Methylomonas sp. 11b: one gene and its partner. Each later gene encodes a partner of the first gene's protein in a complex. Links are inferred from orthologs where the notes say so. Each region holds a gene or a part of one and is shown on either strand. Other genes may lie near its edges.

The links.
Region 2: the proteins of uvrB (region 1) and uvrD are in contact, whole or in part, in a crystal structure (PDB 7EGT), measured with the Thermus thermophilus proteins. The link is inferred for Methylomonas sp. 11b from one-to-one orthologs. Residues at the interface, in WP_096411307.1 of Thermus thermophilus: Glu23, Leu25, Arg26, Asp27, Gly28, Glu29, Arg30, Phe31, Arg55, Glu326, Asp327, Phe328, Glu379, Ser382, Gln383, His398, Gly400, Arg401; in WP_096412145.1 of Thermus thermophilus: His654, Arg656, Phe657, Gln666, Asp668, Glu669, Lys680, Arg681, Leu682, Ser683, Lys685, Tyr686, Ala687.

Annotation. Positions count from the first base shown.
Region 1 is NZ_KI911557.1:264,317-270,392, reverse strand. What follows is about bases 1,286-4,183. They hold uvrB (excinuclease ABC subunit UvrB), read right to left. Parts: upstream 3,834-4,183; coding sequence 1,737-3,833; downstream 1,286-1,736. Other genes in these bases: METH11B_RS0101215 (ABC transporter substrate-binding protein), read right to left, coding at 3,870-4,183; METH11B_RS0101225 (putative bifunctional diguanylate cyclase/phosphodiesterase), read right to left, coding at 1,286-1,603. In the rest of the region: more of METH11B_RS0101225, read right to left, coding at 1-1,285; more of METH11B_RS0101215, read right to left, coding at 4,184-5,093; METH11B_RS0101210 (PilZ domain-containing protein), read left to right, coding at 5,232-5,621; METH11B_RS0101205 (MOSC domain-containing protein), read left to right, coding at 5,634-6,076. UniProt on the Escherichia coli protein: The UvrABC repair system catalyzes the recognition and processing of DNA lesions. A damage recognition complex composed of 2 UvrA and 2 UvrB subunits scans DNA for abnormalities.
Region 2 is NZ_KI911557.1:1,511,457-1,517,591, reverse strand. The notes cover bases 1,964-4,920. They hold uvrD (DNA helicase II), read right to left. Parts: upstream 4,547-4,920; coding sequence 2,381-4,546; downstream 1,964-2,380. Other genes in these bases: METH11B_RS0107015 (YgaP family membrane protein), read left to right, coding at 4,648-4,881; pyk (pyruvate kinase), read left to right, coding at 1,964-2,314. Outside these bases: gap (type I glyceraldehyde-3-phosphate dehydrogenase), read left to right, coding at 1-872; more of pyk, read left to right, coding at 881-1,963; METH11B_RS0107010 (FxsA family protein), read right to left, coding at 4,945-5,385; divalent-cation tolerance protein CutA, read left to right, coding at 5,458-5,775; METH11B_RS0107000 (protein-disulfide reductase DsbD), read left to right, coding at 5,757-6,135. UniProt on the Escherichia coli protein: A helicase with DNA-dependent ATPase activity. Unwinds DNA duplexes with 3'-5' polarity. Translocates on single-stranded DNA with 3'-5' polarity. Initiates unwinding more efficiently from a nicked substrate than double-stranded DNA.

The DNA of each region.
Region 1 (6,076 bases):
GCCACACACCAAAATCCTCGAACGGCATCGGCTTGCTAAACAAGTAACCCTGCGCCAAATCGCACTTATAACTGCTGAGTTTGTCCATAATTTCCTGAGTTTCCACGCCTTCGGCCGTGACCTGCAAACCCAGATTGTGCGCCAGATTGATGGTGGCTTTGACGATCACCGCATCGTTTTCGCTATGCAACAAATCGACGACAAACGATTTATCGATTTTTAATTCCGTCAACGGCATGCGTTTTAAGTAAGCCAGTGACGAATAACCGGTGCCAAAGTCGTCAATCGACAATTTGTAGCCCATTTCATTCAGACGCTGAATCACTTCCATTGCCCGCTCCGGATCAGTCATGATAGAGCTCTCGGTAATTTCCAGCATCATCCAACCCGGCTTGATATTGGCTGCCGCCGCCACACCAGCCATCACATCCGGCAGTTCCGGATCGTGCAAATCCTTGGCGGACAGATTAACTGAAATAATCAATTCCCAGCCGCGTTTACGCCATTCGGCGCAATGCTTAAACGATTGTTTCAACACCCAGGAAGTCAGATGCTTGATCACTCGGGTTCTCTCCGCCATCGGAATAAACTCGTCGGGCGAGATAAAGCCGTGCTTGGGATGCTGCCAACGCACCAACGCTTCCGCACCATAAACTTGCCCTGTCGCCACCGACACTTTGGGCTGGTAGTAAATATGTAATTGTTCTTTTTCGATGGCCTGGCGCAGTTCACTCATCAAGGTCAGACGGCGAGGACTGTGATCGTCGTAAGACGGCGCGTAAGTGGTGTAACCTTCGTGTGACTGGCCAGCAACGAATAATGCCACGCCGGCTTTTTGCACCAGCGTATCCACATCGTCGCCGTGCTCGGGAAAATTAACGATGCCGATATTGCTATGAATCACCAGACTCAGACGTTCGACTTTAAACGCCGGATCCAGAGCCGCCTGGATATTTTTCGCCAAGGTGAGGCCGGCTGTTTCGTTATCCACCGCCGACAACAAGACGCTGAAAATATTGCCGTCGATACGGGCGACGCTATCGGTGCCCAACACCACGCTTTGCAAACGTGTGGCTATCTGTTTCAGGATTAGATCGCTGCTGTTACGGCCCAGTGTGTCGTACACTTCCTTAAAATTGGCCACTTCCACCAGCAAAATAGACAGCATTTTGTTTTGATTGCCGGCGGCTAAAATCGCTTGTTCCACCCGGTCGTAGAACAATACCCGATTCGGCAAGTCTGTTACCGAATCGTGGGTGGTGGAATAACTGACTTGTTTTTCCAGCGATTCGGCTCGGGAACGCAATTCCTGGGTCTGATCCAAAATCATCGCCCCAGCTTGATAAGCGATTACCGAGCTGGAATATTGGCCCCAAAACCCGAAAATGAACGGTAAAGCTTCGAGCATCCACAAGCCATAGTTTTCGGTTTGTGCTTTGATGATGCCGTTTAAAGAGATTTCGCCGACGTAGTAATAACTCAACGCCAACAGCGCACTGATAATGCTGGCAAGCGCGATAGCCACGCCTTGATATGTGGTTTTAGATACCTCGCTTTTCAGCACGCGAACATTTTCGTTCAATATGTTTTTGGCGGGTATCATCTTTTTCCCAGCGTCTGTTTCATGAATTCGCTATCGTCGTTTAGCTTCTGCCGACCAAGCTTGCAAGCGACGGGCCTCGACAACATTCACTAAATAATAGTTAGCCAAGGCATTAATTACAAACTCAAGCCCCTCAAATGACCATCTCGGCTTGTAACAATTTGATCTGATCCCTGACGCGGGCGGCATCTTCAAATTCCAGATTTTTGGCATGCTGATACATTTTTTCTTCCAGTTGTTTCAAGGCTTTGGCGGCCTGTTTCGGTGTCATCGCCTTGTAATTCCCAGCCGGCTCGGCGACTTTGGCTCTGGCATTGGAAATCGAACCGCCGGAACCGGGAATCGAGAGTTCCAATATATCGGTCACCGATTTGAAAATGGTTTTAGGCTCGATATTATGTTCTTTATTGAACGCTATCTGCTTATTCCGGCGCCGTTCGGTTTCGTCGATAGCCAACTGCATAGAGCGCGTGATTTTGTCGCCGTACAATATGGCCTTGCCGTTGGCATTCCGCGCCGCCCGGCCTATGGTTTGTACCAGCGATACCAACGAGCGCAGGAAACCTTCCTTATCCGCATCCAGAATCGCTACCAGCGACACTTCCGGTATATCCAGCCCTTCTCGTAACAAGTTGATCCCGACCAGCACATCGAACACCCCCAGCCGCAAGTCGCGGATAATCTCCACCCGTTCCACCGTTTCGGTGTCCGAATGCAGATAACGTACCTTGACGCCATGCTCCATCAAATAATCGGTCAAATCCTCGGACATACGTTTGGTTAAGGTGGTGACCAGCACCCGTTCCTGAACAGCGGTGCGTTTCGTGATTTCCGACAACAGATCGTCGACCTGGCGGGTCGCCGGCCGCACTTCGACCAACGGATCGACCAAGCCGGTCGGCCTAACCACCTGTTCTACCACCGCGCCGGAATGTTCTTTCTCGTAAGTGCTTGGCGTGGCGGACACATAGATACGCTGGCCGCAGATTTGTTCGAATTCCTCGAATCTGAGCGGCCGGTTGTCCAAGGCCGATGGCAAGCGAAAGCCATACTCCACCAGGGTTTCCTTCCGCGAACGGTCTCCTTTATACATTGCCCCGATCTGCGGCACGGTGACATGGCTTTCGTCGATGATCACCAAGGCATCGTTAGGCAAATAATCGAACATGGTCGGTGGCGATTCGCCATCCGCACGATTGGACAAATGCCGAGAGTAATTTTCGATACCGGAGCAATAGCCGACTTCCATGATCATTTCGATGTCGAACAGCGTGCGCTGCTCCAGGCGTTGCGCTTCCACCAGCTTATGATTGTCGCGCAATTGTTCCAGGCGTTCGGCCAGTTCGATTTTGATTTTCTCTACCGCACTGAGCAATTGGTCGCGCGGCGTGACGTAATGGCTTTTTGGATAGAGCGTGAAACGTGCCAAGCGCTGAGTGACTTCGCCGGTCAGCGGGTCGAACATCGACAAGCGCTCGATTTCGTCGTCGAACAACTCAATTCGTAAGGCCTGTTCTTCCGATTCGGCCGGAAACACATCGATCACCTCGCCGCGCACTCGATAAGTGGCGCGGCGCAGTTCGGTATCGTTGCGGGTGTACTGCATCTCAGCCAGACGGCGCAGGATGTCGCGCTGCTTGATCATATCGCCGCGCACCAGATGCAGCACCATCTGGAAATAGGATTCCGGCTCGCCCAAGCCGTAAATCGCCGAAACAGTGGCCACCACGATAGTATCGCGCCTTTCCAGCAAGGCTTTGGTAGCCGATAGCCGCATTTGCTCGATATGTTCGTTCAACGAGGCGTCCTTATCAATGAAGGTATCGGAGGCCGGGATATAGGCTTCGGGCTGATAATAGTCGTAATAGGAAACGAAATACTCGACGCTGTTATCCGGAAAAAACTCCTTCATTTCGCCGTACAGCTGTGCCGCCAGCGTCTTATTTGGCGCCATGATCATTGCCGGCCGCTGGGTTTGCTGGATCACATTGGCGACGGTAAAGGTCTTGCCCGAGCCGGTCACGCCCAACAGAGTTTGATGCAATTCGCCATTGTTGATGCCATCCACCAACTCGGCGATGGCAGTAGGCTGGTCCCCGGCCGGTTGATAACGGCTTTGAATCTTGAACGGTTTATGCGCCGGCCCTTTTTTTTGCGGCCTCGCCTCCTCCACACCAAGAATGCCAGTGATCGCCGACTGACTGATTTCCATGCGCCGTTTGTCACTCATTCTTGTAACCCACTTAGGATTTTGGTTAACACCATGTTACTTACAAGCCGTTTCCGGCTGGTCATAGCCCAAAGTATCCAGCTCGGTCTTAGGATGTAAAAAACCTTCAACCGGTGCCACGGCCACCAGGGAACGTGGCGCGGCCAACAGAACGGGCTGTCGCAATTGCCCGTCCCAAGGGCGAAACGACAAAGGCATGCCTTTATAGCCCTGCAACGCAAACGCCTCGGAAAACACATAATCCTTGATCGCCTGGGTTTGATTGGACTTGCTGCGAACGCTGGCCTCGCCTATCGCCCGCACCGCCAGATAGGCCGCGTAATCTTCTTCTTCCATCCAGCGGCCTGCCGTGTCCTTGAAGCGATTTTGCAATTGCACCGCGCCCCATTGTTCATGAGTTCTATGCCAAGCGGTGGCGATCAAACCCTGGGTACCGATCACCGGCCGCGGTTTCCAGGTCCGGTAATCCAGATATTCGCCAAACAAGCCCTGTTCGTCTGCAACAACCAACACATCGTAATCGTCCACTTGGGTAAATACCGGCACGTCGGATTGGGCGGTACGGCGGGCATCGTAATCGTTGGTCCAGGCTTTTTCCGCGACCAGTTTGATACCAAACTTCTTGGCCGCGCGTTTAATGGCCGCTGCATATAACTTGTCTTCCGGCGTGGGGCCTATCACCAAAAACCAGTTTTGCCAGCGTTTTTTGAGCATATATTGCGCCAGCGCATCGGCACGCATGGCCCGGCTGGGTAATAGGTGCAAAATCTGATGGCGGCAATCCGTGTTGCGCAACTCGTCGTCGCTGGTAGCGGCATCGAACAGCAATTTGTTTTTCGCCACCGGCGAGTCGGCGAGCTTGTTTAGTTGGTCAGACTGCACGTTCAACACCACCAAACCAACATCGTCGCCTAATTGATTGAAGGCCTGCTGTAAATCGCCGCCAACCGGCACCACCACTTTCTTTAACTCGTAGTGCTGGCCGGTAAATTGCCCGGTGGTATTATTGTCGGCAATCGCCAATTCGGCACCGATCTGGCCTTTGTTCTGGATAAACGGATCAAGGTTGGACAAGGCTGCCGGCGCTGCTCGCTCCTGACTGAAATAGCCGATTTTGACTATCTGCTTGGCAGGCTCGGCGGGCTTGGTGACCTGCGGTTTGGCCGGTGCGGCTTTCTTGGCAGGCGCGGCAATTGCGTCGCTTAGCAACAACGCTAAAATCCAACAAAAACAAAATGAAATAATCGCAATTTTTTTCATAATCCGATACGGAACGACATAAAAGCGCTATTTTAACGGATTCGGTTCGGCCGGGCTCTGTCAATAATCGTCCCGCTCTATTGAATTTTAGTGGTTTAACATCAATACTTAGCCACCTTTACATTCGCCGCGTTTGCCATGTCTGAGCCAGATTTCTCTTTAGATTTTCTCGATCAAGAGGTCACGATTGATAGCTCATGGTCTAACAAGCGTAGTGCGGTTCGCTATCGACGCAACGACATCCGTGCTGCCGTTAAAGTCAAAAGCATCTGGTTTCCACGCTTGTTTCCGGTCGTGTTGCGGGATGTCAGTAGCCGTGGCGCGGCGATATTCAGCGAGAAAAAACTCGGTAAGAATAAGCGCATATTCCTGTATTTACTATTCGCCGACGGCAAGCGTTTTGATATCTCCGCACTTGTTGTACATTGCGACCGGGAAAATGGCCGTTACGGCATCAAGTTCGACAACATTGAAAAACATTTAGCAGAGCATTTACTGCATACCCAAACCGATCTGCTATTCAGCTAACAGCAAAATAATATGCCGATACTCAGTGAAATTTATATATACCCGGTCAAATCGCTGGCCGGAATTCGTGTGGCACACTGGCCGGTTGATCAGAAGGGCTTGCTGTACGATAGAAAATGGATGCTGATAGACAGCGATAGACAGTTCCTCAGCCAACGCCGTTTACCAAAAATGGCGTTGATTAAAACCCGCATTGCAGATCAACAATTAATTTTGTCGGCTCCCAATCAAGCGGATCTAGCCCTGCCTTTGCAAGCTACAGACGGCGACGACATTGAAGTGGTGGTCTGGCACGACTGTTGTGTCGCCAAAACCTGCGGCGATAGTGCCGATGCCTGGCTGAGCGATTTTTTACAAACCGAGTGCCGACTGGTTTACCAAAGCGATGACGATGTTCGCAAGGTCGATCCTAACTATGCGTTGGAAAGCGACCAAACGTCATTTTCCGACGGCTT
Region 2 (6,135 bases), 1.2 Mb from region 1 along the record:
CCAAATACGATACCGTACATGGTAAATTTCCATTCGATGTGTCTGTCGACGGCGATTACATCGTGATCAACGGCGACAAAATTCGCGTATTTGCCGAAAGAGATCCTGCCAAATTGCCTTGGGCTGAGTTGGGTATTGACGTTGTGCACGAGTGTACCGGTTTCTTTACCAGCAAAGCTAAAGCGTCCGCGCACATCACTGCCGGCGCAAAAAAAGTCATCATTTCTGCTCCTGGCGGCAATGATGTCGATGCAACCATTGTTTACGGTGTTAACCACCAAACCCTGAAAGCATCCGACACCGTTATCTCCAATGCCTCTTGCACCACCAACTGCTTGGCGCCATTAGTCAAGCCTTTGATGGACACCATCGGTGTTGATCACGGTTTGATGACGACCATCCACTCGTATACTAACGACCAAGTGTTGACCGACGTATACCACAGCGACTTGCACCGCGCGCGTTCCGCTACGCAATCCATGATCCCCACCAAAACCGGTGCGGCAGCGGCGGTTGGTTTGGTATTGCCGGAAATGAAAGGCAAACTCGACGGTTTTGCGATGCGTGTACCGACCATCAATGTTTCTGTGGTGGATTTGTGCTTTCAGGCATCACGTAACACTACTAAAGAAGAAATCGACGGCATTTTGCGCGAAGCGGCTGCCGGTCCATTGAAAGGCATTTTGGCGATCAACGACGAGCCATTGGTGTCTATGGACTTCAACCACAACCCACATTCTTCAATCTACGAAGCGGGTCTGACCAAAGTCACCGGCGGCAATTTCGTGAAAGTCCTGTCCTGGTACGACAACGAATGGGGTTTTTCAAACCGTATGCTCGATACCACGGTTGCTTTGTTCAACGCTAAATAAGGGTTTACATGCTGCTACGAAGAACGAAAATCCTGGCTACGCTGGGACCTGCTACGGACAAGCCCGGTGTACTTGAAGAGTTGTTCGAGGCTGGAATCGATGTTGTAAGGCTTAATTTCTCGCACGGTTCGGCGCAGGATCATATTGATCGCGCCAACCGCGTTCGCGAATTAAGCAAGAAAACCGGCCGCAGGGTCGGTATTCTGGCTGATTTGCAAGGTCCCAAAATCCGTATCGAACGCTTCAAAGACAACAAAGTCTGGCTGGAAGAAGGTCAGGATTTTGCCTTGGATATTAATCTGGGCAAACTTGACGGAGATAATACCCAAGTGGGTATCAGCTACGAACCTTTGGCTCGCGAAGTTAAACCCGGTACCCGTTTGTTGCTGGACGATGGCCGGGTAGTCCTGGATGTGGTCGATGTGATCGACAATACCCGCGTCAACACGAAAGTGGTAGTGGGCGGCGATTTGTCCAACAACAAAGGTATCAATTTGTTGGGCGGCGGCTTGTCTGCAGCGGCCTTGACCGATAAGGACAAGGAAGACATCAAAACCATTGCGGTGATTCAAGCCGATTACGTGGCGATCTCCTTCCCGCGCACCGCAGCTGATATGAACGAAGCCCGTGAGCTTTTGCAAGCAGCCGGTTCTTACGCCGGCTTGGTTGCCAAGGTAGAGCGTGCGGAAGCCATGGAAGTTATCGACGAAATCATCTTGGCCTCTGACGCGATCATGGTCGCGCGTGGCGACTTGGGGGTTGAAATCGGCGACGCCAATCTGCCAGCCGCTCAAAAACTGCTGATCAGTCGTTCGCGCGAACTGAACCGGGCCGTGATTACCGCGACACAGATGATGGAATCGATGATCGAGAATCCGATCCCAACCCGTGCGGAAGTATTTGATGTGGCCAACGCTATTGTCGACGGTACCGATGCGATCATGTTGTCCGCGGAAACTGCCTCCGGCAAGCATCCGGTGAAAACCGTGCAAGCCATGGTGCGTATCTGTCTGGAAACGGAAAAGCAACCTAGCGTGACCAAATCCATGCACCGGATGACCGACAAGTTCGAACGGATGGACGAAGCCATTGCGATGTCTGCAATGTATATGGCGAACCATACCAAAATCGCCGGGATAGCGTCTTTGACCGAATCGGGCTCCACGCCGCTATGGATGTCGCGGATTAGCTCGGATATTCCTATCTTTGCCTTCAGCAGCCAGGAACGCACCCTGGGTCGTGTGACCCTTTACAAAGGTGTATTCCCCATTCCGTTTGCCAAAGAGAAGATGGAATCGGTCAGCGTAACCGACAGTCTGATTAAGGCTTTGAAAGTCCGTGGTGTCGTAAAAGCGGGCGATGCGCTGATTCGCACCAAAGGCGATTTGACCGGCGCCAGCGGCGGCACTAACTCCCTGAAAGTTATCATCGTCACCGACTAATTTTTTAGTCGGCTTGCCTTGTTTCGCGGCGTTCGGTTTATCCGGACGCCGCGTCTTCAACCTATTCTAAGCAGCATCCAGTTTGGCATAAGCCAGCATCAGCCATTTGATGCCCGCGTTGCGGAAGTTGATTTGCACCCGTTCCTGTTCGCCTTCGCCTTCCATTTGCAGGACCACGCCTTCGCCGAATTTCTCGTGCCTGACAGGCTGGCCCAGTTTGTAAGTACCCTTGCTGCCCAGGCTTTTGGTTTGCGATGCGCTATTGGTCGCCGGTCTGCTGACGTTGGCGCGTAACCTGATTTCCTGAATTGATTCCTGCGGTAGTTCGCGCAAAAACCGTGAGGCGCGCGGATAGCTGTCTTTGCCGTACAGGCGCCGGGATTCGGCGTGGGTCAGATACAGCTGTTGCATCGCTCGAGTTATGCCGACGTAGCACAGGCGGCGCTCTTCCTGTAACCGGCTGGCGTCGTCCAGCGCTTGCTGAGAAGGGAATAGGCCTTCTTCTAAGCCCACTAGAAATACCAGCTTGAACTCCAAACCCTTGGCCGAATGTAGCGTCATTAACTGCACGCAATCTTCATCGACTTCGCCTTGCATTTCACCGGCTTCCAATGCGGCGTGCGCTAAAAACATGTCCAACTCGCCCATGTTCTCGGCGTTTTCACTATCGTAGTCGAACAAGCGCGCGGCGTTGACCAGTTCCTCCAGGTTTTCTACCCGGGCTTCGCCTTTGTCTTGTTTTTCTTTCTTATAAAGTTCGATCAGGCCGCTGGTCTCGACTACTTGTTTGACGGTTTCATGCAGACTCAGCTCTTTCGTCGTTTCGCCGAGCGCAAGAATCAGGTTTAAAAAGCCGCGCAAAGCATTCGCTGCGCGGGCCGGCAACTGATTTTTCTCCAACATCACCAAGGCTGCTTGCCATAGCGACAGCTGTTGTTCGCGGGCCAGAATCCGCATGTCGTCTAGGGTCTTGGCGCCGATGCCTCGGGTTGGCGTATTCACTACCCGTTCAAAGGAAGGATCGTCGTGTGGATTAGTCGACAAACGCAGATAGGCGAGGGCGTTTTTGATTTCCATGCGCTCGAAAAAGCGTAGGCCGCCGTAAACCCGGTAGGGCGTGGCGGTGGTCATCAAGCGTTCTTCGAATTGCCGCGATTGGGCGTTGGAGCGATACAGAATCGCTGTGTCGCTACGCAAGCCGCCATCCTTAACCCATTGCCGAATTTTCTCGACCACGAAATAGGCTTCGTCTTGCTCGTTAAACGCCGAATATAGAGAAATGGCCTGGCCTTCACCGGCATCGGTCCATAATTCCTTTCCCATCCGGTTGTCGTTGTTGGCGATCAAGGTATTGGCGGCTTTCAGGATATGGCCGCTGGAGCGATAGTTCTGCTCCAGGCGGACGATGCCGTGTTCGGGATAATGCTTTTGGAAATTGAAGATGTTTTCGATTTTGGCACCGCGCCAGCCGTAGATCGATTGATCGTCGTCGCCGACCACGAATAGATTGTTGTTGCCTTCGGTGAGTAAGCGCAGCCAGGCGTATTGAATGGTGTTGGTGTCCTGGAATTCGTCGACATGGACTTGTACGAAGCGCTGCCGATAAAACGCCAATAAATCTTCGTTATCGCGCAGCAATTCGTGAGCTCTGAGCAGTAATTCGGCAAAATCCACCAGGCCGGAGCGTTGGCATACTTCTTCGTACGCCAGATAAACTTGCTTCATCTGCCGGTTATAAAAATCGCCGCTGTCCTGCATGTGCTTGGCGCGGATGCCTTCGTCTTTTTGCGCATTGATAAACCATTGCGCTTGCTTGGGCGGCCATTTGCTGTCGTCCAGATTCAGGTTTTTCATCAGCCGTTTGATGATGCGCAATTGGTCGTCGCTGTCCATTACCTGGAAGGTTTCCGGCAGATTGGCTTGCTTGGCGTGTTGCCGCAGTAAACGGTGAGCCAGGCCGTGGAAAGTGCCTATCCACATGGCGCGGGCTGGAGTCTCCAGTAACTCTTCGATACGGTTGCGCATTTCGTTGGCGGCTTTGTTGGTAAACGTTACCGCCAGGATGTTATAAGGCGAAATCTGGTTGACCTGGATGTGCCAAGCGATGCGATGGACCAGCACCCGGGTTTTGCCGCTACCGGCGCCGGCCAGTACCAGCATGGCTTGCATCGGGGCAGAAACGGCCAGACGTTGATCGTCGTTTAGAGAGGTGATGATAGAAGAGACGTCCATTTTTTATAACTTGCAGATTTTGAAGAGCTGTGTATATTTGCTTGCCTTTAAGGGAAAGCCGTGCGTCGGGACTAATAACTACAACACAGAGAGGATTGGAAATGAGCTTCGATTATAAACGTTTGATCAAATTTGAGCACAACATCGGCGAGAAAGATAAGAAAGTCCGCATGGTTTCAGGGGTGGTACTGCTGAGCGTTTCGCTGTTTACCGCCAGCATATTGATGTTGTTGGTTGGTTTGGCCTTGGTTGCGACCAGTTATTCAGGCTGGTGCCCGGCATATTCGAGTTTGGATAAAAATACCTTGGGTAGCAATACGGCTTCCGAGGGCTAATCAGCCTTAGTTGCTGGCTCCGAATCCGCGATTCCGGCGCGGATTCGGATTCAAGAGACTTTGTTAATCTTGTTTGTTGTATTCGCCTTCGATAATAGTCTGCGAATTGCGTGCTTGTTGAAATACCGGGCCCACCTGGGTTTGCAGCAAATGGTGCTCGATGATGTACTGAGCAATCTTTCTGCGTAAGGTCGGGATTAGGCAAGCGAAGCCGAGCATGTCGGTGAAAAATCCCGGTGTCAATAACAGCGCTCCGCCTACCAGCAAAATGGGGCCTTCGATCATTTCATAAGCCGGAATTTCGCCTTGCGCCAACCCGGACTGGAAGCGCTGCCAGGTGGCGAAGCCTTGACGACGCAGCAGCCAAGCACCCAGTACCGCCGTAAACACCACCAATAGAATAGTGGGGAAGGCGCCGATCAAGCCGCCAACTTGCAATAGCACGTAAATTTCCACAAACGGCACGATCAAAAAAGCGATAAACATAATTTGCATGGTTTTCATGGTCAGCTCGGTTGCGGTAAAAAGCCGCTAATACTAAGAGCATCTTGGTGCAATTTCCAGGATAATATCGCGATGTATCAATTGATTCTTTGTACCTGCCCGGATGTAGAGGTTGCCGACAAGCTTGCCGGCGTTCTCATCAGCCAAAAATTAGCCGCCTGCGTCAATATACTGCCGGGTGTGCGTTCGGTTTATGAGTGGCAGGGCCAAATCGAAACCGCTCAGGAACATTTGCTACTCATCAAAAGTCATCAAGACCGTTATGCGGCGATTGAGGCGACCTTGAAAAGCCTACACCCCTACCAACTCCCGGAAATTATTGCGGTTGCGATAGAACGCGGCTCGCTGGACTATTTGAAATGGATAGACTCATGCCTTGGCATCGACTGATTTTATTATGTTTGTTGGCTGTTTTTTGGCGCACTGCGGCGGCGCTCGATAGTCAGGATTTTTTGCCACCGGAGCAAGCATTTAAGTTAACGGCCACAGCAGGCACCGCCGATAAAGTCGAATTGCACTGGCAGATAGTCGAAGGCTACCACCTGTATCGGGATAAAACCAAGTTTCAATCGCAGACCGAAGCGATTCAACTGGGTCAGGCAGTCATGCCGGATGGACTTGTTGAGCATGATCCGAGTTTGGGCGAAGTGTCGGTCTATCGAAATGCGCTCGACGTGGTGTTGCCGTTGATTAATCCAAACCGTCAAACCCAACTGAAGCTGTTGGTTAAATATCAGGGGTGTGCTGATG